2 regions of the Actinokineospora cianjurensis genome follow, and region 1 is predicted to be linked to the other one. Evidence: riboswitches for the same ligand, from Rfam matches in the RefSeq annotation. Region 1 holds a riboswitch; the other holds the start of a gene.
What was found. Region 1 has a riboswitch for glycine ahead of gcvT (glycine cleavage system aminomethyltransferase GcvT). Riboswitches for the same ligand answer to the same signal wherever they lie in the genome.
Positions count from the first base shown of each region.

Region 1 (15,796 bases):
CGCGGTCGGCGACCTGGTCCGACTCACCGCGGAACTGCTCGACAACGCGACCGCGTTCTCCGCGCCTGCCACCCAGGTCCTGATCACCAGCCAGGTCACCGACACCGGCGCGATCCGGGTCGAGGTCGTCGACCGCGGCATCGGCCTGAGCGAGCAGGAACTGGCCGACGCCAACACCCGGCTCGCCGACAGCCGCACCGTGGACGCCTCGACCTCGCGCCGGATGGGGCTGTTCGTGGTCGGCAGGCTCGCCGCCCGGCTCAACGTCGAGGTGCGGCTGCTGCCCGGCGCGCAGACCGGGGTGCGCGCGGTGATCGCCGTACCCGCGGACCTCGTCGCCGGTGACGTCGGGCTCGACCTCCCGAGGGTCGTCGCCGCCCGCGAGTCCCACGGCACCAACGGTTCCCAGAGCGCCCACGGGTCCAACGGCCACACCGGCTCCAACGGTCACGGTGCCGTCAACGGAAACGGCAGTGCCAACGGCAACGGTTCGACCAACGGGCGAGGTGCGGGTAGCCGCAACGGGTCCAACGGTCACGGCAGCAACGGTCACGGCAGCAACGGTCACAACGGGACCGACCACGGCGAGAGCAACGGCACCGGTCCCAGCGGGTTCACCGCCGGACTGGCCCGCAGGCTCGCCAACGGCAAGCCGAGGTGGGAGCCGACCGGCGCCCCCGGTGGCGACGGTGCCGAACAGCCCGGCTCCTTGCCCATCCCGTCGCCGACCCCCAGCGGCGACGGGGTCCCGTTGCCGCGCCGCTCACCGAGGGCACCCGTGCAACCGGACGTGCCGCCGGTGGAGCAGACCCAGGCGCTGTTCGTCCCCGACGACGACCCGGTCGAGCACGTCGAGCGGGCCGAGCAGCCCGGGCCAGCCCAGTCCGCCTTCGACGGCGGGGTGCGGCACGACGGCGGTGTGCGGGACGGTGGCGACTTCGACGGCGACGTGGACGACGACAGCGGCTGGTGGGACACCACGCTGGTGCACCAGGCCGCGGTCGTCCCGCCCGCCGCCGCGCTGCACGAGACCACGCCGATCTTCGACGAGATGGTCTCCGCGTGGTTCCGGGCGGTCACCGACGACCCGAACTCCACCGCGGCCGACGTCACCAGGGGACCGGACTGGGACTTCGCCGCCGACCAGGGTTTCCACACCGCGCGCGCGGTGTCGGCTGCCGAGCCGGAGGACTTCACCACCTCCGGCCTGCCCCGGCGCACCCCGCGCCGCAACCTGGTGCCCGGCGGGGTGCAGCAACCCGGCAGGCGCGCGGCGGCCGCGGCGCCACCAGCGCACGCCCGCGACCCGCAGGACCTGCGCGAGCGGCTGTCCAGCTACCAGCGCGGCATCCACCGGGCCAGGGGCGCGCACCGCGCGGGCCCCGCGCACGGCGAGCCGGAGACCGACGCCCAGCCGGGCCTCGACCTGCGCGGCGCGCGGTGGCGCTTCGCGCGGGACGCGGGCTGGCAGGCCGCGGAGGCGCTCACCACCCACGACGACGCCGATCCGCTGCCAGACGGCGGACTGCCGAGGCGGACGCCGCGCGAGCGGCTGGTGCCCGGCAGCCTCGGCGCCGACACCCCGGCGCAGCAGCCCGCGGTGCTGATCGAGCGCGACGCCGAGGCGCTGCGCTCCCGGCTGGGCAGCCTGCAGCGCGGGATCGGCCGGGGCCGCAGCAGCATCGCGCAGCGGCACCCGGGACAGGACGGGGACACCGAGGAAGAAGGCGGGGATGCCTGAGCCACGTCGCACGCAGTCAAACCGACCGACGCAGCCGCCGTCACCGACGGGAAATGGAGCACGATGACGTCCACGCAGTCCAAACCAGGCCAGTTCGGGTGGTTGGTCAACGACTTCGCCGAGCGGGTGTCCGGGGTGGCGCACGCGGTGGTGGTGTCCGCCGACGGGCTGCTGCTCACCTCGTCCGCGCGGCTGCCGACCGACCGCGCCGACCAGTTGGCCGCGGTCGCCTCGGGGCTGGTCAGCCTCACCCAGGGCGCGGCCCGCTGCTTCGAGGCGGGCGCGGTCAAGGAGACCGTGGTCGAGATGGAGCGCGGGATCATGTTGCTGATGGCCATCAGCGACGGGTCGTGTTTAGCGATCCTCGCGGCCCCGACCTGTGACATCGGACAAGTGGCGTACGAGATGACGCTGCTGGTGGACCGGGTGGGCCAGATCCTGACCCCGGAACTGCGCGCGGCCCTGCAGGGGACCGCCGGGAGGATGGTGGGGCAGCCCGCATGAGCACAGCATGAGCGCCAACCAGGGCCGCTCCGGTGAGCCGGAGCGCACCATCGCCGACGTCATGGCCAACCTGACGCTGGGCGGCGGCCGGTCCCGCAGGCGCCGCAAGTCCGAAGTGGACGAAGCGGCGGTCCCTGCGCGCGACGACGAGCCGGACTGGCCGGACGGCGACGCGGCCGACCAGGTCGACCCGGCCGGGCCCGCGACGGCCACCGCGGCCGCAGCGGTGCGGGTGGCCGCCGCCGAGGACCCCTCGGAGGACGCCGCCGCCATCGTGCGGCCCTACGCCTGGACCAGGGGCCGCACCAAGTCCAACTTCGAACTGCGCGTGGAGACCATGGTGTCCACCAGCGAGCGGGCCGGGGACGCCACGGCCTTCGCCGAGTCCGAGCACCGCGCGATCGGTGCGCTCTGCCACGACCCCAGGTCGGTCGCCGAGGTGGCCACCCTGCTCGGGGTGCCACTCGGGGTGGCCAAGGTGCTGTTGGGCGACATGGCCCAACTCGGCCTGGTCGCCGTGCACAAGACCGCGACCGGTGGCGCCAACAAGGCTCACCTGGTGCTGATGGAAAGGGTACTGAGTGGACTCCGCAGGCTATGACGACCCGGCACCCGGTGGTGGGCTGACCTCGGTCAAGATCGTGGTGGCAGGCGGGTTCGGCGCGGGCAAGACCACCTTCGTCGGCTCGGTCTCGGAGATCATGCCGCTGACCACCGAGGCGGTGATGACCAGCGCCAGCGCGGGCATCGACGACACCGCGGCAACGCCGAACAAGTCCACCACCACCGTCGCGATGGACTTCGGCCGCGTGTCGCTGGACTCGGACCTGGTGCTGTACCTGTTCGGCACCCCGGGCCAGCAGCGGTTCTGGTTCATGTGGGACGACCTGGTGCGCGGCGCGATCGGCGCGGTGGTGCTGGCCGACACCCGCAGGCTGGCCGACTCGTTCTCCCCGATCGACTTCTTCGAGGAGCGCAACCTGCCCTACGTGATCGGGTTGAACTGCTTCGACGGGGTGCTCGGGCACAGCATCGAGCAGGTCAGGGACGCGTTGGCGATCGGGCAGGAGGTGCCGATCGTCCCGTGCGACGCGCGGGACCGGCAGTCGGTCAAGAGCGCGCTGATCACCATGGTCGAGTACTCGATGCGCCGGTGGGTCGCGTTGCACGGCGCAGGCGTCGGGTGAGCGGTGGGGGCGTGGTCCTCACGCCCCCACCAGCAACGACACCCCCAGCGCGGTCATCGTCGCGGCGATCACCGCGTCCAGCACCCGCCAGGACGCCGCCCTGGCGAACACCGGGGTCAGCAGGCGGGCGCCGAAGCCGAGGCCCGCGAACCAGCACACGCTGGCCAGGACCGCCCCGGCCGCGAACGACCAGCGGTCCGTGCCGTGCGCCGCGGCGATCGTGCCCAGCAGCAGCACGGTGTCCAGGTAGACGTGCGGGTTGAGCCAGGTCAGGCCGAGGCAGGTGAGCACGGCCGCGCGGGTCGACCCGGCGCCCGCGCCCACCGCGGACAGCGTGGATGCCCGGACCGCGCGCCTGGCCGCCATGAGCCCGTAGCCCATCAGGAACACGCCACCGATGATGGCGACCACGGTGAGCGCGACCGGTTGCGCGGCGACGACCGCACCCATGCCTCCCGCGCCTAGAGCGATCAGCACAGCGTCTGAGACCGTGCAGATCGCGACGACCGGTAGCACTGACTGGCGCAGGATGCCTTGTCGCAGCACGAAAGCGTTCTGTGAACCGATGGCGATGATCAGTGAAAGTCCGGTGCCGAACCCGGCAAGAACCGCGAGCCCCATGCGTCGACCGTATGGCCGCGCTCGTGGGTAACACCAGCTAATGATTCTTACGTAGCATTAGCGGTCGTGATGAACGATCTGCCCCTCGACCAGGTCCGCACGCTGCTCGCGGTGGTCGACGAGGGCACCTTCGACGCCGCGGCCGCCGCGCTGGGCGTGACGCCGTCCGCGGTCAGCCAGCGGGTCAAGGCGCTCGAACAGCGCACCGGGCGGGTGCTGCTGCTGCGCACGAAACCGGTGCGGCCCACCGAGTCCGGCACCCAGGTGGTGCGGTTCGCCCGGCAGCTCGCCCAGCTGGACCGGGACCTGCGGGTCGGGCTCGGCACGCCGGGGGAGTCGGTCCGGCTGCCCATCGCGATCAACGCGGACTCGCTGGCGACCTGGATCCTGCCCGCGCTGACCCGGGTGCCCGACGTCTACTTCGACCTGCACCGGGAGGACGAGTCGCACACCGCGGCGCTGCTGCGGGAGGGCCTGGTGATGGCGGCGGTCACGTCGTCGCCGGAGCCGGTGGCCGGGTGCTCGGTGCGCCCGCTCGGGCTGATGCGGTACCTGCCGGTGGCCGCCCCCGCGTTCGCCGAGCGGTGGCTGGCCGGTCCGCTGCGGCAGTGCGTCGCCGACGCGCCGGTGGTGGTGTTCGACCGCCGCGACGTGCTGCAGGACGTGTTCGTGCGCGGGCTGACCGAGCGCCCCGCCGCCGACCGGCGCCACCACGTGCCCTCGTCGGAGGGGTTCCTCGCGGCGATCGTCGCCGGGCTCGGCTGGGGGCTGGTGCCGACGATGCAGGCGCGGCCGCGGCTGGCGGCGGGGGAGTTGGTCGAGTTGACCGACCGGGTGCTGGACGTGCCGCTGTTCTGGCAGCAGTGGAAGCTGGACTCGCCCGCGCTCTCGGCCACCTCGGACGCGGTGTTCGCCGCGGCTAGGGCGCGGCTCGAGCCACCCGGGCGTGCAGCGCGGTCAGGCCGCGGATGAACGCGTCCAGGGCCAGCGCGAAGCTCTCGGCGTCGATCTCGTCGGCGTGCTCGCGCAGCCGGTGCGCCTGGTCGAGGTGCGGGTAGCGGTCGACGTAGACCTGCACGTCGTCCTCGAAGCCGCGGGAGAAGGAGCTCATCGCGGCGCCGAGCACGAGGTACTTGGTCGACGCGCCGATCATGGTGGCGTGCCGCGGCGGCCAGCCCGCGCCGACCAGCCCGCCGTGCACCGCGTCGGCGTGCAGCAGCGCGGTCGGCCTGCGCGCCGGGCCAGCGGCGATCACCGGCACGAGGTTGGGGTGGGCGGCCAGCGCGGCGCGGTAGGAGATCGCCCAGCCGCGCAGGCCGGTGACCCAGTCCTCGGCGAAGCCCGCGGTGTCCACCCCTGCCATGACGTCCTCGGCGATGTCCTGCAGCAGGTCGTCCTTGGTGCGGTAGTGCGAGTACAGCGACGGCGCCTGCACGCCGAGGTCGGCGGCCAGCCTGCGCATCGAGAGCCCGGCCAGCCCGTCGCGGTCGACCGCGGTCAGCGCGGCGGCCCGGATGCGCGGCCGGTCCAGCAGCGGTACGCGGGGCCGGGGCATGTCCTCACCTCACCCCGGCGGTGGTTGCCGGGCTCGGCTGCCGATCCTATCCTTGGCGAACCTAACACCGTTTGGTTTATGGACGGGAGACCGGCGTGGATCTGGCCCTCAGCGGTGAGCAGCAGGCCCTCTGGGACCTGGCGCGCGACTTCATCGACCGCGAGGTGGTGCCCAACGCCACCGAGTGGGACCGCCGCGAACAGGTCGACCGGGCCATCGTCGGCAAGCTCGGCGCCGTCGGGTTCCTCGGCATGACGCTGCCGGAGGAGTACGGCGGCTCCGGCGGCGACCACCTCTCGTACTGCCTGATGATGGAGGAGCTCGGCCGCGGCGACTCGGCCATCCGCGGCATCGTGTCGGTGTCGCTCGGCCTGGTCGGCAAGTCGATCGCCGGGTACGGCACCCACGAGCAGAAGTCCCGGTGGCTGCCCAGGATCTCCTCCGGCGAGTCGCTCGCCTGCTTCGGCCTGACCGAACCGGACACCGGCTCGGACGCGGCGAACCTGGCCACGCGCGCGGTCCGCGACGGCGACGACTACGTGCTCACCGGCACGAAGATGTTCATCACGAACGGCACCTGGGCCGACCTGGCGCTGATCTTCGCGCGCACCGGCGGGCCGGGACCCAAGGGCATCAGCGCGTTCCTGGTGCCCACCGACTCGCCCGGGTTCCAGCACCGGGAGATCAAGGGGAAGCTGGGGCTGCGCGGGCAGTCGACGGGTGAGCTCGTGCTCGACGGGGTGCGGGTCCCCGCCGACGCGCGCCTCGGCGACGAGGGCGTCGGGTTCAAGGTGGCGATGTCCGCTTTGGACAAGGGGCGGATGTCGGTCGCGGCCGGGTGCGTGGGGCTGGCCAACGGGGCGTTGCAGGCGAGCGTGAAGTACGCGAAGGAGCGCTTGCAGTTCGGTAAGCCCATTGCCGGTTACCAGCTCGTGCAGGAGATGCTGTCGGACATGGCGGTCAACACTGACGCCGCCCGGTTGCTGGTGTGGCGAGTGGCAGATCTAGTGGACCGCGGTCTGCCCTTCGGTACCGCCGCCTCTATGGCCAAGCTCTTCGCGAGCGAGAACGCCGTAACCGTCGCGAATCTGGCCATCCAGGTCTTCGGCGGTTACGGCTACCTGGACGAGTACCCCGTCGCCAAGATCCTCCGCGACTCGCGCGTCATGACCCTCTACGAGGGCACCACCCAGATCCAGAAGCTCCTCATCGGCCGCGCCCTCACCGGCATCAACGCCTTCGTCTGAGGCCGGTCCGTAGGCTCCTCGATGGCAGGGGACGGTGGCTGAGGGAGAGACATGGTCAGGGCTGCGGTGTTGCGGGCGCAGGGCGAACCGCTGGTGGTCGGGGACATCGTGGTCGGGGAGCCGGGTCCGGGGCGGGTCCGGGTCCGGGTCGTGGCGGCGGGGGTGTGCCACTCCGACCTGTCGCTGGCCGAGGGGACGTTGCGGCAGCCGGTGCCCGCGGTGCTGGGGCACGAGGGGGCAGGCGTCGTCGTCTCGGTGGGGGAGGGGGTCACGCGGGTCGCGGTGGGGGATCACGTGATCTTCAACTGGGCGCCGCCGTGTCGGGAGTGTTGGTTCTGCCTTGAAGGGGAGCCGTATCTGTGTGCGCGGGCCGCTGACGCTGCCGAGGTTCCGCACGCGGCGTTGCCCGATGGGACCCCGCTCTACCCGGGGCTCGGTACGGGAGCCTTCGCCGAGGAGACGGTTGTGCCCGAGCGGGCCGCGGTGAAGATCCCCAAAGACCTGCCGTTGGAGCAAGCGGCGGTGTTGGGGTGTGCGGTGCTGACGGGCGCAGGAGCCGTGTTCAACACCGCGCAGGTCAAACCGGGACAGTCAGTGGTGGTGGTCGGCGTTGGCGGTGTCGGGCTGTCGGTGTTGCAGGCCGCGCGGATCGCCGGGGCGTCTCCGATCATCGCGGTCGACGTGCACCCGGAGAAGGAAGCCCTAGCGCGAGCACATGGCGCTACCGACTTCCTCGTCTCGGACTCCGCGACCGCCAAGACCATCCGAGGGCTCACCGAAGGCCGCGGTGCCGATGTCGCGTTCGAGTGCGCCGGTGTCCCCGCGTCGATCCGCACCGCCTGGGCCTCGTCGCGGCGCGGTGGGCACGTGGTGGTCGTCGGTGTCGGGTCGGCCAAGGCGATCGTCGAGTTCAGCGCGCTGGAGCTGTACTTCTTCGGCCGCACGCTCACCGGCTGCCTCTTCGGCTCGTCCGACCCCGACGTGGACATCCCCCGCCTGCTGGACCTCGTCGCCTCCGGCGATCTCGACCTCGCGGGCCTGGTCACCGCCGAGGTCGGCCTGAACGACGTGGAGACCGCGTTCGCCGACATGCGCGCGGGCCGCGGCGGCCGCACCCTCGTCCGGTTCTGACACGATCCCGTGCCCCCCACCGATCACCCCGTCGTGAGCGCGCAATCCCACCCCCGGCCGGTCTCCGGCAGGTCGATCGCCCTGGTCGCGGTCGGCATCCTCCTGCTCACCGCGACCACCGTCGTGCTGCTGTGGTGGCCCGCGACCAGCGGCCTCACCGGCGACAAGCTGGTCACCGCCCGGTTCGAGGCCGTCCGGATCGGCATGAGCATCGGCATCGGCGGAGGCGGCGTGTACGCGCTGTACCTGTCGTGGCGCAGGCAGCGGACCACCGAGCAGGACCTCGACAACCGCGAACGGGCCCTCGCCCACCAGCGCGACGTGGCCGCCGACGCCAAGGCCCACCAGGACCGGATGGCCGCGATCACCGAGAAGGACGGCGTCGAGCGCCGCATCACCGACCTCTACACCAAGGCCGCCGACCAACTCGGCTCCGACAAGGCCCCGGTGCGCATGGCCGGGCTCTACGCGCTGGAGCGGCTCGCGCAGGACAACCCGGGCCACCGCCAGACCGTGGTCAACGTGTACTGCGCGTACCTGCGGATGCCGTACGACCCACCACTGGGGAGCCTCCCCGAGGGCGGTGACCTGCTCGACCACCGGCAGCGCCTGGAGGAGCGGGAGGTCCGGCGCGCTGTCCAGCGCATCCTGCTGCTGCACCTGCGCCCGGAGACCCCGGAGTCGTTCTGGCCCGACATCGACCTCGGCCTCACCGGGGCGGTGCTCATCGACTTCGACCTCGACCGGTGCCGGATCCGCTCGTCGACCTTCGCGCTGGCGACCTTCAAGCACCGGACGAACTTCACCGGGACCGAGTTCGGCAGCTACGTGTGGTTCCGCTCCGCCACGTTCACCGACGACGTCAGGTTCGACGGAGCCCGGTTCGGCGGGCTGGCGAACTTCACCGAGGTGACGTTCCAGCGGTCGGCGACCTTCGCGGGTGCCGAGTTCCACGACGAGTCGAGGTGGCGCGATACGCGGTTCGCGCGAGGTAAGCCTGACGAGCTCGCCTGGGTGGACGAGCTCGGGGACCCGGGTGACGAGGTAGCTGAGGTCACAACGGCCTGAGGTGGGTTGTTGCCAGGGTCTGGCGGTAGCGTGCCGCTCGCAACTACGCTCGATCCACCCCTGGGTCCCCGCCCCGAGTCCCCGTGAGAGGTGCGCCGATGACCGGCTCGGTCGCCATGCACATGAGCGATGGGTTGCTCAACCCCACGACCTCGCTGCTGTTCGTCGGCGTCGCGGTCGTCGGCCTCGCGGTGGCCACCGCGAAGGCGCGGGGCGACCTCGACGACCGGACTGCTCCACTGGCCGGGTTGGTGGCCGCGTTCCTGTTCGCCACCCAGATGCTCAACTTCCCGGTGCTGCCCGGGGTCAGCGGGCACCTGCTCGGCGGCGCGCTCGCCGCGATCCTGGTCGGGCCGTGGGTCGGGGCGCTGTGCGTGTCGATCGTGCTGGTCGTGCAGGCGCTGGTGTTCGCCGACGGCGGGGTGACCGCGCTGGGCGCCAACGTCACCAACATGGCCCTGATCGGCACCGCGACCGGGTTCCTGGTGGCCACCGCGCTCAAGCGGTTCGCCACCGGCAGGGTCGGGCTGGTCGTGGTCGCGTTCGTCGCGGCCCTGGTCAACACCGTCGTCGCCTCGCTCGGGTTCGTGCTGGAGTTCGCGATCGGCGGCGACCCGGCGTTCAGCCTGGGCACCGTCGCGGCCACGGTGGTCGGCGTGCACTGCCTCATCGGCATCGGCGAGGGCGTGATCACCGCGCTCACCGTTGGCGCTGTCGCGGCCGTTCGACCCGACTTGGTCTACCTGCTGCGCGGCACTACCCGCCCGCTGGAGCTGCGTGAAGGGACCCCGGCGTGACCGCTAAGACCCGAGACACCACTAAGACCCGAGACACCGCCAAGACCCGCAATCTGCCTTTCCTGCTCGGGTTCCTCCTAGTCGCCCTCGTGCTCGCGGGCGCGGTGTCCTACCTGGCTGATTCCAATCCGGACGGTCTCGACCACGCGACCCTCAAGGGCTGCGAGGTAGTGGAGACCGCGGGCGGTGAGCAGCTACAGGGCTCCTGCATCGCTCAGAACGCCAAGGATCACCAGTTCGCTGGCAGCCCTCTGGCGGACTACGCGGTCGACGGCGGGGAGAACACCACCGGCCTCGCGGGCGTCATCGGTGTCGTAGTGACCGTCGTTGTCGCGGGTGGGTTCTTCTGGCTGCTGCGCAGGCGTCCCAAGGCGTGAGCGCGGGCCACGCACATCCGCTGCACCGGCCGGGGGACACCCCGGTCCACCGGCTCGCACCACAGGTCAAGGTGGTGGCCGCGGTCGCGGGGGTGCTCTGCGTGGTGGCGACGCCCCGCGAGCGGTTCTGGGCGTTCGGCCTCTACCTCGCCGTCCTCGCCGGGGTCTGGGTGATCGCCAGGATCCCGCCGGGGTGGTTGGCCACCCGGGCGCTGATCGAGCTGCCGTTCGTGGTCCTCGCGATCGCCTTCCCGTTCCTCGCGGGCGGTCCGACCGTCGAGTTCCTCGGGCTGCGGCTCTCCGAGCACGGTCTGCTGGCGGGCTGGAACATCGCCGTCAAGGGCACCCTCGGTGTGCTGGTGTCGCTCACCCTGGCCGCGACCACGACGCCGGGCGAGCTGATCGTCGGACTCCAGCGGCTGCGGGTGCCGACCATGGTCATCACCATCGCCACCCTCATGTTGCGCTACCTCGACGTGATCGCCGCCGAGGCCCGCAGGATGCGGATAGCCCGCATCTGCCGCGGGCACGACCCGCGCTTCCTCTGGCAGGTTGGTGCCACCGCGCGCGGTATCGGGACCTTGTTCATCCGCAGCTACGAGCGCGGGGAACGCGTGCACCTCGCGATGGTCTCCCGTGGCTGGACCGGGGCCATGCCCGACCAGGGACAGCCCGCTGGGCGCCGCACCTGGCTCGTAGGGTTCATCCCGACCGCCCTAGCCGCGGTCGTGCTAGGTATAGCGCTGTGACACCCCCCGCCCTCTTGGTCGAACGCCTCGCCTACGCCTACCCCGACGGCCACCAAGCCCTCTTCGGCGTGAACCTGCGGGTCGAGCAAGGGGAACGGGTCGCGGTCCTCGGACCGAATGGCGCCGGTAAGACCACCCTCGTGTTGCACCTCAACGGCGTGCTCACCGGACAGGGCAAGGTCGAGGTAACGGGGCTGGAAGTCAATAAACAGAATATGAAAGAAGTCCGGCGCAGGGTCGGAATCGTGTTCCAGGACCCCGACGACCAACTTTTCATGCCCACCGTTCGCGAAGACGTCGCCTTCGGTCCCGCGAACTTCGGGTTGCGCGGACCTGAACTCGACGCCCGGGTCAAGCGCGCGCTCGACGACGTCGGGATGGCCGAGCACGCGGACCGCTCGCCGCTGCACCTGTCCGGCGGGCAGCGCCGCCGGGTCGCCCTGGCCACGGTGCTCGCCTGCGACCCCGACGTGCTGGTTCTCGACGAACCCTCGGCCAACCTGGAGCCCCGCGCCCGCCGTGAGCTGGCCGAGGTGCTGCTCGGTCTCGGCCGGACCACGGTCATGGTCACCCACGACCTGCCCTACGCGTTGCAGTTGTGCCCGCGCTCGGTGCTCGTCGACGGGGGGGTCGTCGTCGCCGACGGCCCCACCCGCGACCTGCTCGCCGACGACGCCCTGCTCGCCAGGCACCGCCTCGAACTTCCTTTCGGGTTCCGGCTCGACTAGTGTCCGTGGCACAACCGCATATCGGGCCGTACGAGTGGGACCGGGAGAGCCCTCGATCTTGATCGAGGCACCGAAGGAGCAAACTCCCCGTCAATCTCTCAGGTAAAGCTACCGTTCCCACCAGGCCACTCTGGAAAGCAGACGCGATCTCGGCGTCTCACCCACGGTGCAAGCCGCGTTCGCGGCGAAGCTCTCAGGTGCCATGACAGAGGGGGAGTTCCAGCGCCGGATCCGCCCGTCCGGCGCGCTGCCAAGGAGCTCCCATGTCCCTCGTCCGCCGCACCCGCCACAGCGAACAGCCGCGCGGCTGTCCACAACCCCCACACTCATCCACAGCCCGTCCGGTCGTGCTGCAGCCCGCGCGCCCGGCGTGCCACGCTGCGAACAGCACTGTTCCCAGCGCGCCGAAGGAGACCCGACTTCCATGAGCACCCCCTCCCCGCTGCACTCGGTGCACGAGGCGCTCGGTGCCTCGTTCACCGATTTCGCAGGCTGGTCGATGCCCCTGCGCTACGGCAGCGAGCTCACCGAGCACAAGGCGGTCCGCACCGCCTCCGGCCTGTTCGACCTCAGCCACATGGGCGAGATCGAGCTGACCGGTCCGGAGGCGGCCCAGGCGCTGGACTTCGCGCTCGTCGGCAAGCTGTCCGCGGTCAAGCCGGGCAAGGCCCGCTACACGATGATCTGCGACGCCGAGGGCGGCGTGCTCGACGACCTGGTCGTCTACCGGCTGGCCGCCGACAAGTTCATGGTCGTTGCCAACGCCTCCAACGCCGCCACGGTGGCCGCCGCGCTGCGCGAGCGGGCCGACGGGTTCGCCGTCGAGGTCAACGACCGCTCCGCGGAGCTGGCGCTGATCGCGGTCCAGGGCCCGACCTCCACCGCCATCATCGGCTCGGTCACCGACGCCGACCTCGACGCGCTCGCCTACTACGCCAGCGTGCCCTCGGCCATCGGCGGCATCGACATCCTGCTCGCCCGCACCGGCTACACCGGCGAGGACGGCTTCGAGGTCTACGTGGACGGTGCCAAGGCACCCGAGGTGTGGCGGCTGCTCACCGAGGCCGGTCAGGAGCACGGGCTGCTGCCCGCCGGGCTCGCCTGCCGCGACACGCTGCGGCTGGAGGCGGGCATGCCGCTCTACGGCAACGAGCTCAGCGCCTCGTTCACCCCGTTCGACGCCGGTCTCGGCCGGGTCGTGAAGTTCGACAAGGCGGGCGGGTTCGTCGGCAAGGAGGCGCTGGAGCGCCGCCGCGACGCCGACGTGGAGACCAAGGTGCTGGTCGGCCTGGTCGGTTCCGGCAAGCGCGCCCCCCGACACGGGTACGCGGTGCTCGACGGTGCCGGGGCGCAGGTCGGTACGGTCACCAGCGGCGCGCTCTCGCCGACGCTCGGCCACCCGATCGCGATGGCCTACGTGCCGGTCGCGGTCAGCGAGCCGGGCACCGCGCTCACCGTGGACATCCGCGGCACCAGCGCGCCGGTCGAGGTCGTCAAGCTGCCCTTCTACCAGCGTCAAGCCTGAAACCTGGAGATCGAGAACCCAATGAGCAACCCGGAGAACCTCGGCTACACCACCGACCACGAGTGGGTCGACCTCGGCGACCCGGCCGCGGCGACGGTCGGGGTGACCAAGTACGCCGCCGACGCGCTCGGCGACGTGGTGTACGTGCAGCTGCCCGAGGTGGGCGCCACGCTGACCACCGGTGAGGCGTGCGGCGAGATCGAGTCCACCAAGTCCGTCTCCGACCTGTTCGCGCCCGCCGACGGCGTGGTCGTGGAGATCAACGAGGCGGTCGTGGACACCCCCGAGCTGGTCAACACCGACCCGTTCGGCGACGGCTGGCTCTTCCGCGTCCGCGTCGACGGCGAGCCCGAGCTGCTCGACGCCGCCGCGTACGCCGAGCACACCAAGGAGGGCTGATGGCAGGGACACCCATGTTCGGGCAGCGGCTGGCCGAGGTCGACCCGGAGATCTCCGCCGCGGTCGACGCCGAGCTGCGCCGCCAGCAGTCGACGCTGGAGATGATCGCCTCGGAGAACTTCGCCCCGATCGGGGTGCTCGAGGCGCAGGGCTCGGTGCTGACGAACAAGTACGCCGAGGGCTACCCCGGCCGCCGCTACTACGGCGGCTGCGAGCACGTCGACGTGGTCGAGCAGCTGGCCATCGACCGGGTCAAGGCCCTCTTCGGCGCCGAGCACGCCAACGTGCAGCCGCACTCGGGGGCCTCGGCCAACGCCGCGGCCATGTTCGCCGTGCTCAAGCCCGGCGACACCATCCTCGGGCTGGACCTGGCCCACGGCGGGCACCTGACGCACGGGATGAAGATCAATTTCTCCGGCAAGCTGTACACCGTGGTGGCCTACCACGTCGACAAGGAGACCGGCCGGGTCGACATGGCCGAGGTCGAGCGGCTGGCCAAGGAGCACAACCCGAAGCTGATCGTCGCGGGTTGGTCCGCCTACCCGCGCACCCTCGACTTCGCCGAGTTCCGCCGCATCGCCGACTCGGTCGAGGCGCTGCTCATGGTCGACATGGCGCACTTCGCCGGGCTGGTCGCCGCCGGGCTGCACCCGAACCCGGTGCCGCACGCGCACCTGGTCACCACCACCACGCACAAGACCCTCGGCGGTCCGCGCGGCGGTGTGGTGCTCTGCACCAAGGAGTTGGCCAAGAAGGTCAACTCGGCGGTGTTCCCCGGCCAGCAGGGCGGCCCGCTCGAGCACGTGATCGCGGCCAAGGCGGTGGCGTTCAAGATCGCCGCGTCCGAGGAGTTCGCCGAGCGGCAGCGCCGGGTGCTCGAGGGCGCCAGGATCCTGGCCGACCGGCTCTCCGCGCCGGACGCGGCCGAGGCGGGCGTGAAGGTGCTCAGCGGTGGCACCGACGTGCACCTGGTGCTGGTCGACCTGGTCGACTCGCAGCTCGACGGCCAGCAGGGCGAGGACCGGCTGCACTCGATCGGGATCACCGTCAACCGCAACGCGGTCCCGTTCGACCCGCGGCCGCCGATGATCACCTCCGGGCTGCGCATCGGCACCCCGGCGCTGGCCACCCGCGGCTTCGACGCCGAGGACTTCGCCGAGGTCGCCGACATCATCGCGGTCGCGTTGCGGCCCGAGCTCGACGAGGCAACCGGCACGGCGCTGCGCGAGCGCGTCGCCGCGCTGGTGCGCCGCCGCCCGCTCTACCCGGAGCTGGGCTGATCGACCGCCCCCGGGTGCCGCGCCGAGAACCCGGCGCGGCCCCGGAGGCCGAAGAAGGAGGATTGTCGTGGCGGTCAGCGTCTTCGACCTGTTCAGCGTGGGCATCGGCCCCTCGAGTTCGCACACGGTCGGCCCGATGCGGGCCGCCCTGATGTTCGTCGACGGGCTGCGGGCAGCCGGGGCGCTGGCTGAGGTGGCCAGGGTGCGCACCGAGCTGTTCGGCTCGCTCGGCGCCACCGGCCACGGCCACGGCAGCGACAAGGCGGTGCTGCTCGGGCTGGAGGGCGCGCGCCCGGAGGACGTCGACACCGACTCGGTGCCGGTCCGGGTCGCCGAGATCAGGCAGAGCGGTCGGATCCGGCTGCTCGGCAGCCACGAGATCGCCTTCGCCGAGGACGACGACCTGGTCATGCACCGGCGCAAGTCGTTGCCGCTGCACCCCAACGGCATGACCTTCGCCGCCTGGGACGCCGCGGGCACCGAGCTCTCGCGCCGCACCTACTACTCGGTCGGCGGCGGTTTCGTCCTGGACGAGACCGCGGCCGACGGCCCGGTCATCTCCGCCGACACCACCCCGGTGCCGTTCCCGTTCCGCTCCGCGGCCGACCTGCTGACCCACTGCGAGAACAGCGGCAAGTCCATCGCGCAGGTCATGCTCGCCAACGAACTGGTGTGGCGCACCGAGGCCGAGGTCCGCGCCGGCCTGCTGCACATCTGGCAGGTCATGCAGGACTGCGTCACCAGGGGCTGCGAGCAGGACGGCGTGCTGCCCGGCGGCCTGAAGGTCCCCCGGCGGGCCAAGGCGCTGCACGACAAGCTGCTCGACGAGGACGGCGCGGGCGACCCGCTGTACGTGATGGACTGGGTGAGCCTGTTCGCCCTGGCCG
Region 1 covers NZ_RCDD01000001.1:3,185,963-3,201,758, forward strand. The annotation lists gene CLV68_RS14285 (nitrate- and nitrite sensing domain-containing protein) at 1-1,741, shown strand, start outside; gene CLV68_RS14290 (roadblock/LC7 domain-containing protein) at 1,805-2,245, shown strand; gene CLV68_RS14295 (DUF742 domain-containing protein) at 2,253-2,846, shown strand; gene CLV68_RS14300 (GTP-binding protein) at 2,827-3,432, shown strand; gene CLV68_RS14305 (LysE/ArgO family amino acid transporter) at 3,451-4,053, opposite strand; gene CLV68_RS14310 (LysR family transcriptional regulator ArgP) at 4,123-5,025, shown strand; gene CLV68_RS14315 (TetR/AcrR family transcriptional regulator) at 4,973-5,608, opposite strand; gene CLV68_RS14320 (acyl-CoA dehydrogenase family protein) at 5,704-6,855, shown strand; gene CLV68_RS14325 (alcohol dehydrogenase catalytic domain-containing protein) at 6,907-7,986, shown strand; gene CLV68_RS14330 (pentapeptide repeat-containing protein) at 8,020-9,054, shown strand; gene CLV68_RS14335 (energy-coupling factor ABC transporter permease) at 9,153-9,851, shown strand; gene CLV68_RS14340 (PDGLE domain-containing protein) at 9,848-10,228, shown strand; gene cbiQ (cobalt ECF transporter T component CbiQ) at 10,225-10,977, shown strand; gene CLV68_RS14350 (energy-coupling factor ABC transporter ATP-binding protein) at 10,974-11,705, shown strand; glycine riboswitch at 11,737-11,829, shown strand; glycine riboswitch at 11,830-11,924, shown strand; gene gcvT (glycine cleavage system aminomethyltransferase GcvT) at 12,130-13,230, shown strand; gene gcvH (glycine cleavage system protein GcvH) at 13,252-13,629, shown strand; gene glyA (serine hydroxymethyltransferase) at 13,644-14,909, shown strand; gene CLV68_RS14370 (L-serine ammonia-lyase) at 14,977-15,796, shown strand, end outside.

Region 2 (15,796 bases), on a different contig from region 1:
CCGCGGATCGGCACCTCCTCGACGATCTCCACCAGGTCCGCGTCGGCCAGTTTGCGCAGGTGGTAGCTGATGTTGGGCTGGCTGTCGCCGAGTTCCCGCGCCACCTCCGCCGCGCTCATCGCGCGGTCGGTGACCAGCGAGAGGATGCGCATCCGCAGCGGGTGCGCGAGCGCGCGCATCCCGTGCAGTGTCGAGCGTGTGTCCCCCATGTCCATACCGCGAGTTTCTGAATGCGGACCTACCGTGTCAAATGACTATGGTGCGGTCCCGCCGGTCCCACCCCGGCTGGGAGCGCTTCCGGTCCTCAGCTGGTGCGCGCCCGCCGCCTGCCGCCCTGGCTCGGCTTGGGGGCCGGGGTGTCCGCGGGCGGCGTGCTGACCTGTTGCGCCTCCGCGGCCGCCGCGCCCTCGGTCATCTCGCGCAACAGCTCGTCGAAGATCGGCGTCGACATCGCGCCCGTGTTCGCCATCCGCAGTCTCCCTCGCTACCTGGCTTGCCGAGGAACCTACCTCGCGCCCCGCCGTGCCCCGGTGATCACGACGCCACACGATCGGGGGAAGTGTCCGCGCCGGTTACCACTGAGTAAGGTCGCCGGTATGACGGAGGACCTGGTGTCGTTGACGGTCGAGGTGTCCGACCACGTGGCCGAGGTGACCCTGCTCGGGCCCGGTAAGGGCAACGCGATGGGGCCGGATTTCTGGCGCGAGCTGCCGGTCGTGTTCGGCGCGCTCGACGCCGACCCCGAGGTGCGCGCGGTCGTGCTGACCGGTAGTGGCGCCCACTTCTCCTACGGGCTCGACCTGCCCGCGATGATGCCGAGGTGGGGCGAGGTGCTCGCCGAGGGCGCGCTGGCCGCCCCGCGCGCCCGCTTCCACGACGAGGTCCGCGCGTTGCAGCACGCCGTGACGTCGGCGGCCGCGTGCCGTAAACCGGTGATCGCGGCCGTCAGCGGCTGGTGCGTCGGGGGCGGGCTGGACGTCATCGCCGCCGCCGACATCCGGGTCGCGAGCGCGGACGCCCGGTTCAGCCTGCGCGAGGTGAAGGTCGCGATCGTGGCTGACCTGGGCAGCTTGCAGCGACTCGCGGGGGTCATCGGTGAGGGTCACCTGCGGGAGTTGGCGCTAACCGGCAAGGACATCGACGCTGACCGCGCGCTGCGCATCGGGCTCGTCAACGATGTCTACCCCGACCAGACGGCCGCTCTTACCGCCGCGCGGGCCACGGCCGCCGAGATCGCCGCGAACCCGCCGCTGGCCGTGCAGGGCACCAAGGACGTGCTCGGCCACGAGCGCGAGCACCGGGTCGCCGACGGCCTGCGCTACGTCGCCGCCTGGAACGCCGCGTTCCTGCCGAGCAAGGACCTCGGCGAGGCCGTCCAGGCGTTCCTGGGGCGCAGGCCGCCGGAGTTCACCGGCCAGTAGCGCTGCTGGCCAACCCGCCGCGCCTGGGGCAGGCTCGGGGTCCACCCACCAGAGGGGAGCCGCAGTGACCGCAGCGTTCCGCGCCGCCCGGGATTTCCTGCTCGACCACCGCGAGGACTACGCCGCCGCCCGCGCCGGGTTCGCCTGGCCCAGGCCCGCCGAGTTCAACTGGGCGCTGGACTGGTTCGACGTCATCGCCGCCGACGGGCCGACCGCTGACCGGGTGGCGCTGTGGATCGTCGAGGAGGACGGGTCCGAGCGGAGGTGGACCTTCGCGGAGCTGTCCCTGCGTTCCGACCAGCTCGCGGCCTGGCTGCGGGCGCGCGGCGTGGCCAGGGGCGACCGGCTCGTGCTCATGCTGGGCAACCAGGGCGAGCTGTGGGAGACGGTGCTGGCCGCGATCAAGCTCGGCGCGGTGGTCATCCCGGCGTCCACCCTGCTCGGCCCGGCGGACCTGCGGGACCGGATCGACCGCGGCCAGGCCCGGCACGTCGTGGTCCGCTCCGGCGACACGGCGAGGTTCGACGACGTCCCCGGCGAGTACACCCGCATCGCGGTAGGGGAACCGGTCGACGGTTGGCTCAACTACGCGGACTCAGCCGACGCACCCGCGGACTTCACGCCAGACAGTCCCACCAAGGCCGACGACACACTGCTGCTCTACTTCACCTCTGGCACTACCGCGCAACCAAAGCTGGTGGAGCACAGCCACGTCTCTTACCCCATCGGGCATCTGTCCACGATGTACTGGATCGGGTTAGAGCCAGGAGACGTGCACCTCAACATCTCCTCGCCCGGCTGGGCCAAGCACGCCTGGAGCAACGTCTTCGCGCCGTGGAACGCGGAAGCCACCGTGTTCCTCTACAACTACACGCGGTTCGACGCCGCGGCGCTCATGGCCCAGATGGACCGCTGCGGGGTCACCAGCTTCTGCGCCCCGCCGACCGTGTGGCGGATGCTGATCCAGTCCGACCTCGGCCAACTCAGCACCCCGCCGGGCAAGGTCGTCGGCGCGGGCGAGCCGCTCAACCCCGAGGTGATCGAGCAGGTCTCCCGCGCGTGGGGCGTGACGATCCGCGACGGGTTCGGTCAGACCGAGACCAGCGTGCAGGTCGCCAACACCCCGGGGCAGCCGGTCAAGCCGGGGTCGATGGGCAGGCCGTTGCCCGGCTTCACCATCGACCTGGTCGACCCGGCCACCGGTGAGCCCGGCGACGAGGGCGAGATCTGCGTGGCGCTCGCCGACCAGCCCGTCGGCTTGATGACCGGCTACGCCGCCGACGGCGACCGCACCGCGGAAGCCATGCGCGACGGCCGCTACCACACCGGCGACGTCGGATCCCGGGACGCGGACGGCTACATCACCTACGTCGGCCGCGCGGACGACGTGTTCAAGGCGTCGGACTACCGGATCTCCCCGTTCGAGTTGGAGAGCGTCCTGATCGAGCACCCCGCGGTGGCCGAGGCCGCCGTCGTCCCGTCGCCGGACCCGATCCGCCTCGCGGTCCCCAAGGCGTACGTGGTGCTCGCCGCGGGCCACGAACCGGACGCCGACACCGCCCGGTCCATCCTGGCCTTCGCGCGCGAGCACCTCGCCCCGTACAAGCGGATCCGGCGGCTGGAGTTCACCGACCTGCCCAAGACGATCTCGGGGAAGATCCGCCGGGTCGAGCTGCGCGGCCGCGAGCGGGAGATCCGCGGCGGCGGCGCGAGCCCGTCCGGCGAGTTCACCGAGGACCAGTTCCCGGAACTACGCGCCTAGCCGCACCCGCAGCACGTTGTCGGTGCGGATGCCCTCGACCCCCTCCGGGCTGGTCGATGGCCGCTCGACGATGTCCTCGAGCTCGACCACCCACCGGTCGTCGAGCTCCAGGCCCGCCAGCACCTGGCCGGTGGTGGGGAAGTCGTAGTCGTGGCGCGGCTCCGCCATCCAGGTCGGCCAGCCGAAGTGGCCGACGACCAGCAGCACCCCGCCGGGCGCGACCGCGTCCGCCGCCCTGCGCAGTGCCCGCTGCCGCTCACCGGCCTGCTCGACGGGGGAGTGGAAGTACTGCGCGTTGACCAGGTCGAACCTGCCCTCGGGGAAGGTCTCGGCCAGGTCGTGGCGCTCGAAGGTGATCGCGTCGCTGACCCCGCGTTCGGCGGCGAGCTTCTTGGCGCGCTCCAGCGCGGTCGCGGACACGTCCACACCGGTCACCCGCCAGCCCCGCTCGGCCAGCCACACCGCGTCCCCGCCCTCCGCGCAGCCCAGGTCGAGCACGGTGCCGGGCGGCAGGTCGGCCGCCTCGCGCACGAGCAGGTCGTTGGGCTTGCCCGACCAGATCTGGTCGCGCTCCGAGTAGAAGGTCTCCCAGAACTCGGCCGCGGGCGGGGTGTCGGCCGTCGCGGACGCGTGGGTGCCGTGGGCGTGGGTGTCAGTCATGGGCCGATGATGCGTGCGGGCCGCGCGGGTGGCGAATTATGTTGCCGAACCAGCAACGAGCACGCCGGGGTTGAGCAGCCCGTCCGGGTCCCACGCGTGCTTGACGGCCCGGTAGAGCGCGCGTTCGACAGGGGAGCGGGTCAGCTCCAGCCATCGCGCCTTGGCCACCCCGACGCCGTGCTCGGCCGAGATGGTGCCGCCCTTGGCCGCGGCGGCACGCAGGACCCGATCGGTCAGCTCCAGCTCGGAGTCACCCGCGCCGACCACGTTCACATGGAAGTTGCCCTCCGCTAGATGTCCGAAGAGGACAAGCGTGGCTGTTGGCGCTACCTCGGTGACGATCGAACGCACCTCACGCTCGAACTCGGCAGCCAGTGCCGGCGGTACTCCTACGTCCAACTTCAGCGGTGGCCCCAACGCGTTGATCGCCTCGGCGTGCGCCTCGCGGTGCGTCCACAGTGTCCGCCGGGATGACTCGTCTACGGCAAGAGCCGAATCCCGCAGCCCTTGCAGTGTCTCGACAATCTCGCCAAGAGACTCCGTTGGGTCTACATCCGCTGCGCACTCCACGAGCAAGTACACCGGGTAGGACTCGGCGAACGGTGGCGCTACCTGGCGATGCGCGCACACGAGCCGCAAACCATCGTCGTAGAACACTTCGGCTGAGGTGAGAGAGGGGAGAACGCGAAGCGCCCCGATAGCGGCTACGGCGTCTTCCGTGCGGTCAAAGGCTAAAGTCGCTGTAGCGCGTTCACGGAACGCTGGGATCAGGCGCAACCTGGCCGCTGTCACCACCGCGAGTGTCCCCTCGCTGCCAACGAGTGACCCCGCGAGGTCGTACCCGGTGCTGTCCTTCGGTAGCCCGACAACCCTGCCGACAACCTCCCCGTTCGCCAGCACGCCTTCGACATCCACCACCTGGTCGCGCATCGAACCCCACCGTAGGACACGCAATCCACCCGCATTGGTCGCGACCAAACCACCGACGGTAGCGCTGTCACGAGACGCGATGTCGATCGCGAAGTCCATGCCGGCCTCAGCCGCATGCGCGGCTAGTGCTGTGAGCGTCACCCCGGCTCCAGCAGTCACCTGACGCGTGACTGGGTCTACCGGGCCCAGGTAGGTCAAACGGGTCAAGCTCAGTACAGCCTCGCCTTGGTAAGGGATTCCGCCGCCGACAAGCCCGGTGTTGCCACCCTGCGGTACGACCGCGACACCCAATTTCTGGCACACCCGCAGCACGCCCGCGACCTCGTCGCGGTCCGCGGGGCGCACGACCAGCCTTGCTGAACCGGTGAAGCGCCCGGTCCAGTCTGTCGCGAACCCGGCCACCACCTCGGGATCGGTCAGGACGTGCCGCGATCCGACCACCTCGCTGAGCTTGTCGACCACCCCACCGCTCGCAGCGCACATGGTTGGAATCGTCCCGGATGGGAACCCGGTTCACATACCCGAGTGGAGGAAGTCTCGATATGTCGGCTCTGACCGACCGCGGCCTCGATGACCTGCTCGCCTTCCGCTCCGCGCTGATCAAGGCATTCGTCCGCGCCGCCGACTGGCGGCAGACACCACCCTCGCGCGCAAGCCACTCGCTTAGCGCTGCCACGGGCTGGGAGCGCATCGATTCAGTTCGATTCGGCGGCCAAGAGAGCTAACACACACTCCCTGGCTGCCGACGTCCGGAGCGGAGGTAAGCCGATGAGTACCGAAACGATCTTCCACCAGGCCGGATCCGGTTCCGGGCCGACTTTGCCCACCGCGCCGTGCAGCGTCGTGTGGAGCCACGGGCACGCCTACGTGCTGGAGTACACCGGAGGTGCGGGCCGCTGGGTGGGGCTTGACGCCTTCGGTAGGCCCACCGCGCTCACCCCGGCCGCGCTTGAGCGGCAGGGCTGGACGCAGCACCGCGAAGCCTGACCGACCAGCACGGATACGACTAACTGGGGGACTGGGGGATAAAGAGCCGCCGAGTGGCCTGCCCTACTCTTCCCGCATGGCTGACGTGCGGGAAGAGGGGGCGGGTCCGGTAGACGGCTCGGGCGATCCAGGCCACGTGACCGGCCCCGATGAGCCGGTGATCTCGGACCGGGTCTGGACGATCCCGAACATCCTGAGCATGCTCCGGCTCACCGGGGTGCCGCTGTTCCTGTACCTGCTGCTGGTGCCGCAGGCCGATGGGTGGGCGCTGGCCGTCCTGCTGTTCAGCGGCCTCAGCGACTGGCTCGACGGCAAGATCGCCCGCTGGCTCGACCAGACCAGCAAGCTCGGCGCCCTGCTCGACCCCGCGGCCGACCGGCTCTACACGATCGCCACCATCGTCGCCTTCGTAGTGCGCGACATCGTGCCGTGGTGGGTCGCCGCCCTGCTGCTCGCCAGGGACGTCCTGGTCGCCGGGTGCATCCTCGTGCTGCGCCGCGCCGGATTCGGCCCCCCAGAGGTCACCTACGTGGGCAAGGCGGCCACGTTCAACCTCATGTACGCCTTCCCGCTGCTGCTGCTCGCGCAAGGTGGGTCCACCTTCGCCTCGGTGGTCCGCCCGGTCGCCTACGCCTTCATCATCTGGGGCGGGGTCTTGTTCATCTGGTCCGGCTTGCTGTACCTGGTGCAGACACGGGCAGCGCTGCGGTTGGCGCCCACAGCCGCCGTTTAAGCTCTGCGCCACACCACATCCCGGTCCGAAAGAGGGCGGCGCGTGATCCCCGAAGAACTCCGCTACACCGACGAGCACGAGTGGGTGGCGACCAAGGCCGACGACCTCGTCCGGGTCGGCATCACCGAGTACGCCCAGCAGCAGCTCGGCGACGTCGTGTTCGTCCAGCTGCCCGAGCTCGGCGACCGGGTCGAGGCAGGCGCCTCGATCGGCGAGGTCGAGTCGACCAAGAGCGTCTCCGACCTCTACGCCCCGCTCACCGGCGAGGTCGTCGCGGTCAACGACGCCGCCGTCGAGCAGCCCGACCTGCTCAACGACGACCCGTACGGCGAGGGCTGGCTCTTCGAGATCAGGGTCGACGACCCCGACGCGCTCGACGCCCTGCTCGACGCCGACGCCTACCAGGCCATCACCCAGGGCTGACCCCGCCGTGGGACGATCTTGGGGCGCTCGTCCGGCCGTGCTCGGCCCGCGGGAACCCCCCAGGGGGTACCACCGGTCCGGCGCCTGATCGCGCACGGTACGTTGGGAACTGTTCAGCGGAACTGACCAGCAGGAGGAGCTCAGGTGAGCACCAACGACGGGCCCGGCGTCCCGCCGGAGCAGTCTCCGGAACGGACTTCGGTCTTCCGGGCCGACTTCCTCACCGACCCCGAGGCCCAGCAGGCCGCCCCGGCGCCAGAACCCGCGGTCGCGGGTGTCGACGCGCTGCCGGCGGGCTCCGCGCTCCTGGTGGTCAAGCGCGGCCCGAACGCGGGGTCGCGATTCCTGCTCGACCGCGACACCACCAGCGCGGGACGGCACCCCGACAGCGACATCTTCCTCGACGACGTCACCGTCTCGCGGCGGCACGCGGAGTTCCGCCGCGAGGGCGGCGAGTTCGTGGTGATCGACGTCGGCAGCCTCAACGGCACCTACGTCAACCGCGAGCCGGTCGACCAGGCCGTCCTCGCGGGCGGTGACGAGGTGCAGATCGGCAAGTTCCGCCTGGTGTTCCTCACCGGCCCCGGCGCGGGGGCCTAGGGGCGCGTGACGGCCGCCGGTCGGCAGGCGCGGGCCGGGTCGAGCATCGGCGCCGTGCTCGCGCAGCTTCGGCCCGAGTTCCCGGACGTCACCATCTCCAAGATCCGCTTCCTCGAGGCGGAGGGGCTGGTCAGCCCGGAGCGCACGCCGTCGGGCTACCGGCGGTTCACCGCGGCCGACGTGGCGCGGCTGCGCTTCGTGCTCGCCGCCCAGCGCGACCACTACCTCCCGCTGAAGGTCATCAAGGAGCAGCTCGACCGCCCGGGCGGGCCACCGGAGCAGGTGGCCCGCCCGGTGCGCGGTCTCGTCTCCCTCCCCGAACTGCCCGAGCCCCCCGCGCCCGCGGTCCCGTTGACCCGGGCCGAGTTGCTCGACCGCGTCGGGATCCCCGAGCGCACGCTGGCGGAGCTGGAGCAGTTCGGCCTGCTCGCCGCGGCGGCCGACGGCTCGTTCGACGCCGACGCGCACGCCGTGGCGGTCACCGCGTCCGCGTTGGCCGACTACGGCATCGAACCCCGGCACCTGCGCGCCTTCCGCGCCGCGGCCGACCGCGAGGTGTCGCTGTTGGAGCAAGTGCTCGCACCCGTGTTCCGGCAACGCGACCCCGCGGCGCGGGCGCGCGCGGACGAGTCCGCCGACGACCTGGTGGCGTTGGCGATCACCCTGCACTCGCTGCTGGTGAGGACCGGTCTGCGCAGAGTGACCCAGAAGTAGCGCGCGGCGGCCGAGGCCGCCGGTGGTGAACCGATCATCCTGGAATAGACGTGAGATAGGCGGGCGTGGGGACCAGATGGCGGGTAGCGTCGAAGTAGGCGATGAGCGATCCTCGAAGGATTGGGACGCCGATGCCCCAGCGAGCGGAGGGAGGCGAGCCCGATGAGCGAGATGCGCGTCGTGGGGGTGCGGGTGGAGTTGCCCGCCAACCAGCCGATCTTGTTGCTGCGTGAGACCGAGGGAGAGCGGTACCTGCCGATCTGGATCGGATCGGTGGAGGCCACCGCGATCGCGCTGGAGCAGCAGGGGGTGCGGCCCGCCCGGCCGCTGACCCACGACCTGCTCAAGGACGTGATCGGCGCGCTCGGCCGCGAACTGGAGCAGGTGCGGATCACCGACCTGCGCGAGGGCACCTTCTTCGCCGAACTGGTCTTCGACGGTGACGTCCGCGTCTCCGCCCGCCCGAGCGACTCGGTCGCCCTCGCCCTGCGGGTCGGCGTGCCGATCCACGCCGAGGACTCGGTGCTGCAGGAGGCCGGGCTGATCATCCCGGACGAGCAGGAGGACGAGGTCGAGAAGTTCCGCGAGTTCCTCGACTCCGTCTCCCCCGAAGACTTCCGCGGCGCCGATACGTAACACCCTCTCCCGCCACCCACCCCCTCATCCCCGCCCGGCACCGTCCCCGACTTGGCAGGTCGCGGTCACTCGTCCGGTCTCCGGTTTGACGGGTGGGAGCACTCGGGGGACCGTGTGACAGTGCTCCAACAAGCGAGTACCGCGATGGACCCGCGCGTCGCGTTGACCTCCTCGCGCGCCCGTTTTACCGTCACAGACGAGCGAAACACGCTGAGGTCGCAGGCAGGGGTACCGCCAGCCGGTACCGCTACCACCCACCGCGCGACCCCACGTGTGTGCCGCTCGGCCGACGGTTCCCCAGAGCGGAACGGGCGGTCTCGTTCGCCGGCCATCGGTGGCCGGACGAGGGGAGGCAGGCGTGTTCGAGGAAGGTCCCGCCGGGGCTGACTCCGGTGAGCAGGGCGAACTGTTCCCGGACGCCTCGCTGCCCGACGAGCTCGTCGGCTACCGGGGTCCGGCCGCGTGCCAGATCGCGGGGATCACCTACCGGCAGCTCGACTACTGGGCGCGCACCGGACTGGTCGTGCCCACCGTGCGCAGCGCGCACGGCTCCGGCTCGCAGCGGCTCTACTCGTTCAAGGACGTGCTCGTCCTGAAGGTGGTCAAGCGGCTGCTCGACACCGGGGTCTCGCTGCAGAACATCCGGGTCGCGGTCGACCACCTGCGCAGGCGCGGGGTGCGCGACCTGGCCAGGATCACCCTGTTCAGCGACGGCACCACCGTCTACGAGTGCACCTCCCCCGAGGAGGTCGTCGACCTGCTCCAGGGCGGCCAGGGCGTGTTCGGCATCGCGGTCAGCGGCGCCATCCGCGAGATCAGCGGCACCATCCACGAGTTCCCCGCCGAGCGCGCCGACGGCGTCGAGATCCCGGCCGACGACGAGCTCACCCAGCGCCGCAAGGCCCGCAACGCCGGTTAGGCATCAGGGCAGCGTGTACGGGGTGGTCAGCGCGACGCAGGTGAAGCCGACCCGTTCCAGGATGGGCCTGCTGGTCGGTAGCGCGTCCACCTGCAGGTAGCGCACCCCGCGCTGTTGAGCCCTACGGGCGCGGTGACTGACCAGCGCCCGGTAGATCCCACGTCCCCGCCATGGTTCTAGCGTGCCGCCGCCCCAGAGGCCCGCGAAGTCGGTGCCCGGGTGATAGCTCGTCCGCGCCGCGCTGACCGCCTCGTCGCCCGCCACCGCCAGCACCACGTCCATCGAGCCCTCCGCCACCCCGGCCTGCATCTCCGCCCTGAGCCTGCTGTGGTCGTCGCCGAACGCCTCGTCGTGCACCCGGACCACGCGATCGATGTCCTCGTCCGAGGTCACGTCCAGCAGCTCCACGCCCGCGGGCGGCGCGAAGTCCGGCACGCTCGCGGTCTCGGCGACCATCACCGCCTCCACCGAGCCCGCCACCAGCCCGGCGCGGGTCAGCCGCTCGCCCAGGTCGGCGGGGGAGTCGTGGTGGTAGAGCTTCCACTCGCCGTGACCCTCGACCGTCCGCAGCCACGCCACAGCGGCCGCGATGGTCTGATCGGCGGACGCCCGGTCGAGTGACGACCACACCACCCCGGACCAGCTGTCCCGGCCGACGCCGACGTGCCTGCTCAGCCGGTCGTCGCGCTCGGCACTCGCCCGGACACCCGAGGGTGCCAGGTCGCGCCGCAGTTGCCGGTCGAGGACGGCCCGCACGGCCGCGATGTCCAGGTCGGAGCCCATGTGCGGCAGTCGACCGCGAACCGCACCCCGGCCGCAATCGAATTGCACCCCGGACGGGTTAGACTCGGGGAGCGTCGCTGAACCCGTGCGGGAGAGTCCGGCCGGTCCACCAGACCGGAACCGGCGCCGAAGGAGCAACTCCTCCCCGGAACCTCTCAGGCAAACGGACCGTGCGGGTGAGACGCCTCTGGAAAGCGGGCGACCCGGCACGACCGGGGAGCCCCGCCGAAGGTGCAAGTCGCGCGCCCGCTCCCGGGTCCGCGGTGAAGCTCTCAGGCGCCTTCGGGCACGGACAGAGGGGGAGGGCCACACGGGCGGACCGCCCGTGCCAGGCCCGACCCCTGCTGCACCGCCCCGAGGAGACCCATGACGACCGGCCGGATCCCGCTCGCCGCGCTCGAGCACGGCACCCCGTTCGCCGACCGCCACGTCGGTCCCCGGCCCGCCGAGCTGGCCAGGATCCTCGACGTCGTCGGTGTCGGGTCGCTGGAGGAACTGGCCCAGCACGCGGTGCCGGAGTCCATCCGCGAGGGCGACCTGGCCATCGACCTGCCCGCCCCGGCCACCGAGGTCGAGGCGCTGGCCGAGCTGCGCGACCTGGCCGCCCAGAACGCCACGCTCACCCAGATGATCGGCCTGGGCTACTACGGCACGCACACCCCGCCGGTCATCCGGCGCAACGTGCTGGAGAGCCCCGCCTGGTACACCGCCTACACCCCGTACCAGCCGGAGATCAGCCAGGGCCGCCTGGAGGCGCTGCTCAACTTCCAGACCATGGTCGCCGACCTGGCCGGGCTGCCCACCGCCAACGCGTCCATGCTCGACGAGTCGACCGCCGCGGCCGAGGCGATGACGCTGCTGCGCCGCGCGGGCCGCTCCAAGTCCAACCGGTTCGTCGTCGACGCCGACACCTTCCCGCAGACCATCGCGGTCATCGAGACCCGCGCCGAGCCGCTTGGCATCGAGGTCGTCGTGCACGACCTGGCCGAGGGCCTGCCGGTCGAGGACTTCTTCGGCGTGCTGTTCTCCTACCCCGGTGCCTCCGGCGCGGTCCGCGACTTCGCCGAGCTGACCCGCGAGGCGCACGGCCGCGACGCCAAGGTCGCCTTCACCGCCGACCTGCTCGGGCTGACCCTGCTGCAGGCACCCGGCGAGATCGGCGCCGACGTGGTCGTGGGCACCACCCAGCGCTTCGGCGTCCCGATGGGCTTCGGTGGTCCGCACGCGGGCTACATGGCCGTCGGCAAGGGCCTGGAGCGGCAGTTGCCCGGCCGCCTGGTCGGCGTCAGCACCGACGCCGACGGCAAGCCCGCCTACCGGCTGGCGCTGCAGACCCGCGAGCAGCACATCCGCCGCGAGAAGGCGACCTCCAACATCTGCACCGCCCAGGTGCTGCTCGCCGTGGTCGCCTCGATGTACGGGGTCTACCACGGCCCCGAGGGCCTGCGCGCCATCGCGACCCGCACCCACCGCATGGCCGCCGTCCTCGCCGAGGGCCTGCGCCGCGGCGGGGTCGAGGTGGCCGGGGCCGCGTTCTTCGACACCGTCACCGCCAAGGTGCCCGGTCGCGCCGCCGAGGTCGTTTCCGCTGCCCGCGGGCTAGGGGTCAACCTGCGCCTGGCCGACGCTGACACCGTCGGGATCGCGACCGACGAGACCACCACCCGCGCGCACGTCGACCTGGTGTGGAAGGCGTTCGGGGTCAGCGCCGACATCGACGCCCTCGACGCCGAGACCGGCGACGCGCTGCCCGCCGACCTGGTGCGCACCAGCGAGTTCATGACGCACCCGGTGTTCTCGACGCACCGCTCCGAGACCGCGCTGCTGCGCTACCTGCGCGCGCTGTCGGACAAGGACGTAGCGCTCGACCGCAGCATGATCCCGCTCGGCTCGTGCACGATGAAGCTCAACGCGACCGCGGAGATGGAGCCGATCACCTGGCCCGCCTTCGCCGACCTGCACCCGTTCGCGCCGGTCGAGGACGCCAGGGGCATCCTGAAGATCATCGCCGACCTGGAGGACTGGCTGGCGAAGCTGACCGGTTACGACGCGGTCAGCCTCCAGCCGAACGCGGGCAGCCAGGGCGAGTTCGCGGGTCTGCTGGCGATCCGCGCCTACCACCGGTCCCAGGGCCACGGTGAGCGCGACGTCTGTCTTATCCCGTCCAGCGCACATGGCACCAACGCCGCGAGTGCGGTCATGGCGGGCATGCGCGTCGTTGTCGTTGCCTGCGACGACTCGGGCAACATCGACCTGGACGACCTGCGCAAGAAGGTCGCCGAGCACAGCGCCGACCTCGCCGCCATCATGATCACCTACCCGTCCACGCACGGCGTGTACGAGGACACCGTGCGCGAGGTCTGCGGCCTGGTGCACGAGGCGGGCGGCCAGGTCTACGTCGACGGCGCGAACCTCAACGCGCTCATCGGCCTCGCCCGCTACGGCAAGTTCGGCTCGGACGTCTCGCACCTCAACCTGCACAAGACGTTCTGCATCCCGCACGGCGGCGGCGGCCCCGGCGTCGGCCCGATCGGCGTGCGCGCGCACCTGGCGCCGTTCCTGCCCAACCACCCGCTGCAGCCCACCGCCGGTCCCGCGACCGGTGTCGGCCCGATCAGCGCCGCCCCGTGGGGCAGCGCGTCGATCCTGCCGATCTCGTGGGCGTACGTGCGGATGATGGGCGCCGACGGCCTGCGCCGCGCGACGCTGACCGCGGTGGCCTCGGCCAACTACATCGCCCGCCGCCTCGACGAGCACTTCCCGGTCCTCTACACCGGCGCGGGCGGTTTCGTCGCCCACGAGTGCATCCTCGACCTGCGGCCGATGACCAAGGCCACCGGCATCACCGTCGACGACGTCGCCAAGCGGCTCGCCGACTACGGCCTGCACGCCCCGACCATGTCCTTCCCGGTCGCGGGCACCCTCATGGTCGAGCCGACCGAGAGCGAGGACCTCGCCGAGATCGACCGGTTCTGCGCCGCGATGATCGCCATCAAGCGCGAGGTCGACCGGGTCGCCGCCGGTGAGTGGCCGCTGGCGGACAACCCGCTCGCCAACGCCCCGCACACCGCGGCGTCGATCACCGGCGAGTGGGACCACCCGTACACGCGCGAAGAGGCCGTGTTCCCCGCCGGGCTCGGCGCGCCCAAGATCTGGCCGCCGGTGCGCCGCATCGATGGCGCCAAGGGCGACCGGAACCTGGTCTGCTCCTGCCCGCCGCTGGACGCCTACAGCAGCTGACAGGCTTTGTCGAGAGTGGCCCGCCGAGTGGTTGTCGGCGGGCCACGCCCGTTTCACCGGGGGAAGATAGCGCTGCCCCACGGTGTTGGGTGCCACTGAGGACTGTCCCCGAGAACGGTGAGGAACCCCATGCCGAACGTCCCTGGCGTCACGCTCAACGACGGCACCACCATCCCGCAGCTCGGTTTCGGGGTGTGGCAGGTGCCCGACGACGTCGTCGGTGCCGCGATCAGCACAGCGCTAGAGGCCGGGTACCGCAGCATCGACACCGCGGCCGCGTACCGCAACGAGACCGGTACCGGTAAGGCCATCGCCGAGTCCGGCCTGGCGCGCGACGAGATCTACGTGACCACGAAGCTGTGGAACACCGACCAGGGCTACGACTCGACGTTGCGCGCCTTCGACGCCAGCCTGGAGCGCCTCGGCCTCGACCAGGTCGACCTGTACCTGATCCACTGGCCGACGCCCTCGCGCGACGCCTACGTCGACACCTGGCGGGCCTTCGAGAAGATCCGCGCCGACGGCCGCGCCCGCTCCATCGGCGTGTCCAACTTCCACGTCCCGCACCTGCGCAGGCTCTTCCAGGAGACCGACGTGGTGCCGGTGCTCAACCAGGTCGAGCTGCACCCGAACCTGCCGCAGGCCGAGCTGCGCGCCTTCCACGCCGAGCACCGCATCGCGACCGAGGCGTGGAGCCCGCTCGCCTCCGGCGCGTTGCTGTCCGACGCCGCGGTCGCCGGGCTGGCCGACAAGCACGGCAAGAGCGCCGCGCAGGTGCTGCTGCGGTGGCACGTCCAGCTGGGCAACGTGGTGATCCCCAAGTCGGTCACCCCCGAGCGGATCAGGGCGAACATCGAGGTCTTCGACTTCGAGCTCGACGCCGACGACCTCGCGGTGCTCGCCGGGCTCGACACCGGGCAGCGGGTCGGCCCGAACCCCGAGCAGTTCAACGGGTAACGGTGAATTTCCTCCCGCTTCACCTGGGTTGACGCATATCGAACCCCTAATAGAGTGCATGGCGCCTGGCGCGGACACGGACCGGCATATCCGTCGCGCGGAAAGGACGCAATGTCACGGCATCGGGGGCAAGTGAGCGGCAGAAGAGTGAGCGTGGGGGTGATCGCCTTCGGTCTGGTCTCCCTGCTGGTATTGGGCTGGGCGGGCTGGGGGTGGCTCAGCGCTCGCCTGGACCGGGCGGCCGCCACCGAGCAGGGCTGCCCGGCGGGCGCCGAGGTGCTCCGGGTGGCGGTCTCCCCGTCGGCCGAGCGGCCGGTGCGGGAGGCCGCCAACCGGTGGAACTCCGGTCCCACCGTGGTCGACGAGCACTGCGTGCGGGTCAACATCGGCTCCGCCGAGTCGGCCGCGGCCTACGCCGGGCTGACCGGCGAGTGGAACACCCGGGAACTGGGCGACCGCCCGGACGCGTGGCTGCCGGAGTCGTCGCTGTGGACCGACCGGTTGGCCGCGACCGACGACGCGCTGCTGGCCGCCGCGCCGGAACCGGTGGCCAGCAGCCCGGTCGTGCTGGCCACCCCGGAACCGGCGGCCGAGGTGCTGACCAGGGCGGCCCGGTTCCGCTGGGCCGATCTGGCCGCGTTGACCTCGGACACCAACGGCTGGACCAGGTTCGGGCACGCGGACTGGGGACGGCTGACGGTCGCGCTGCCCGCGCCGCTGACCAACCCGGCGAGTGCACTTGCCGTGCAGAGCGCACTGGTGGGGGTAGCGCAAGAGAGCCCGGTGACTCAGAACGCGCTGGCGCGACAACCGGTCTCGTCAGCGCTATCCGCCCTGGCGCGTGCGCAACCTTCTGAGGTGCCGGACACGACACGTGCCGCGTTGGCCGCGTTGGGCGAGAGCCCGGACATGGCCGACGCCCCGTACGGCGCGGTGGCGACGCTCGAGGTGGACCTGTACCGCCGCAACCTGGGTGACGACGGCAGGCCCGCGGCCAAGCGCCCGCTGTGGGAGGTCGTCGCCGACGGTCC
Region 2 covers NZ_RCDD01000002.1:1,094,689-1,110,484, reverse strand. The annotation lists gene CLV68_RS19455 (ArsR/SmtB family transcription factor) at 1-179, opposite strand, end outside; gene CLV68_RS34045 (hypothetical protein) at 305-469, opposite strand; gene CLV68_RS19450 (crotonase/enoyl-CoA hydratase family protein) at 597-1,421, shown strand; gene CLV68_RS19445 (AMP-binding protein) at 1,486-3,183, shown strand; gene CLV68_RS19440 (SAM-dependent methyltransferase) at 3,172-3,843, opposite strand; gene CLV68_RS19435 (FAD-binding oxidoreductase) at 3,880-5,235, opposite strand; gene CLV68_RS19430 (hypothetical protein) at 5,316-5,498, shown strand; gene CLV68_RS19425 (hypothetical protein) at 5,542-5,760, shown strand; gene clsA (cardiolipin synthase ClsA) at 5,837-6,493, shown strand; gene gcvH (glycine cleavage system protein GcvH) at 6,536-6,916, shown strand; gene garA (glycogen accumulation regulator GarA) at 7,061-7,516, shown strand; gene ftsR (transcriptional regulator FtsR) at 7,523-8,230, shown strand; gene CLV68_RS19400 (bifunctional nuclease family protein) at 8,393-8,866, shown strand; gene CLV68_RS19395 (MerR family transcriptional regulator) at 9,225-9,785, shown strand; gene CLV68_RS19390 (GNAT family N-acetyltransferase) at 9,789-10,568, opposite strand; glycine riboswitch at 10,647-10,749, shown strand; gene gcvP (aminomethyl-transferring glycine dehydrogenase) at 10,935-13,808, shown strand; gene CLV68_RS19380 (aldo/keto reductase) at 13,938-14,765, shown strand; gene CLV68_RS19375 (vWA domain-containing protein) at 14,925-15,796, shown strand, end outside.
Region 2: another riboswitch for glycine. It lies ahead of gcvP (aminomethyl-transferring glycine dehydrogenase); the one in region 1 lies ahead of gcvT (glycine cleavage system aminomethyltransferase GcvT).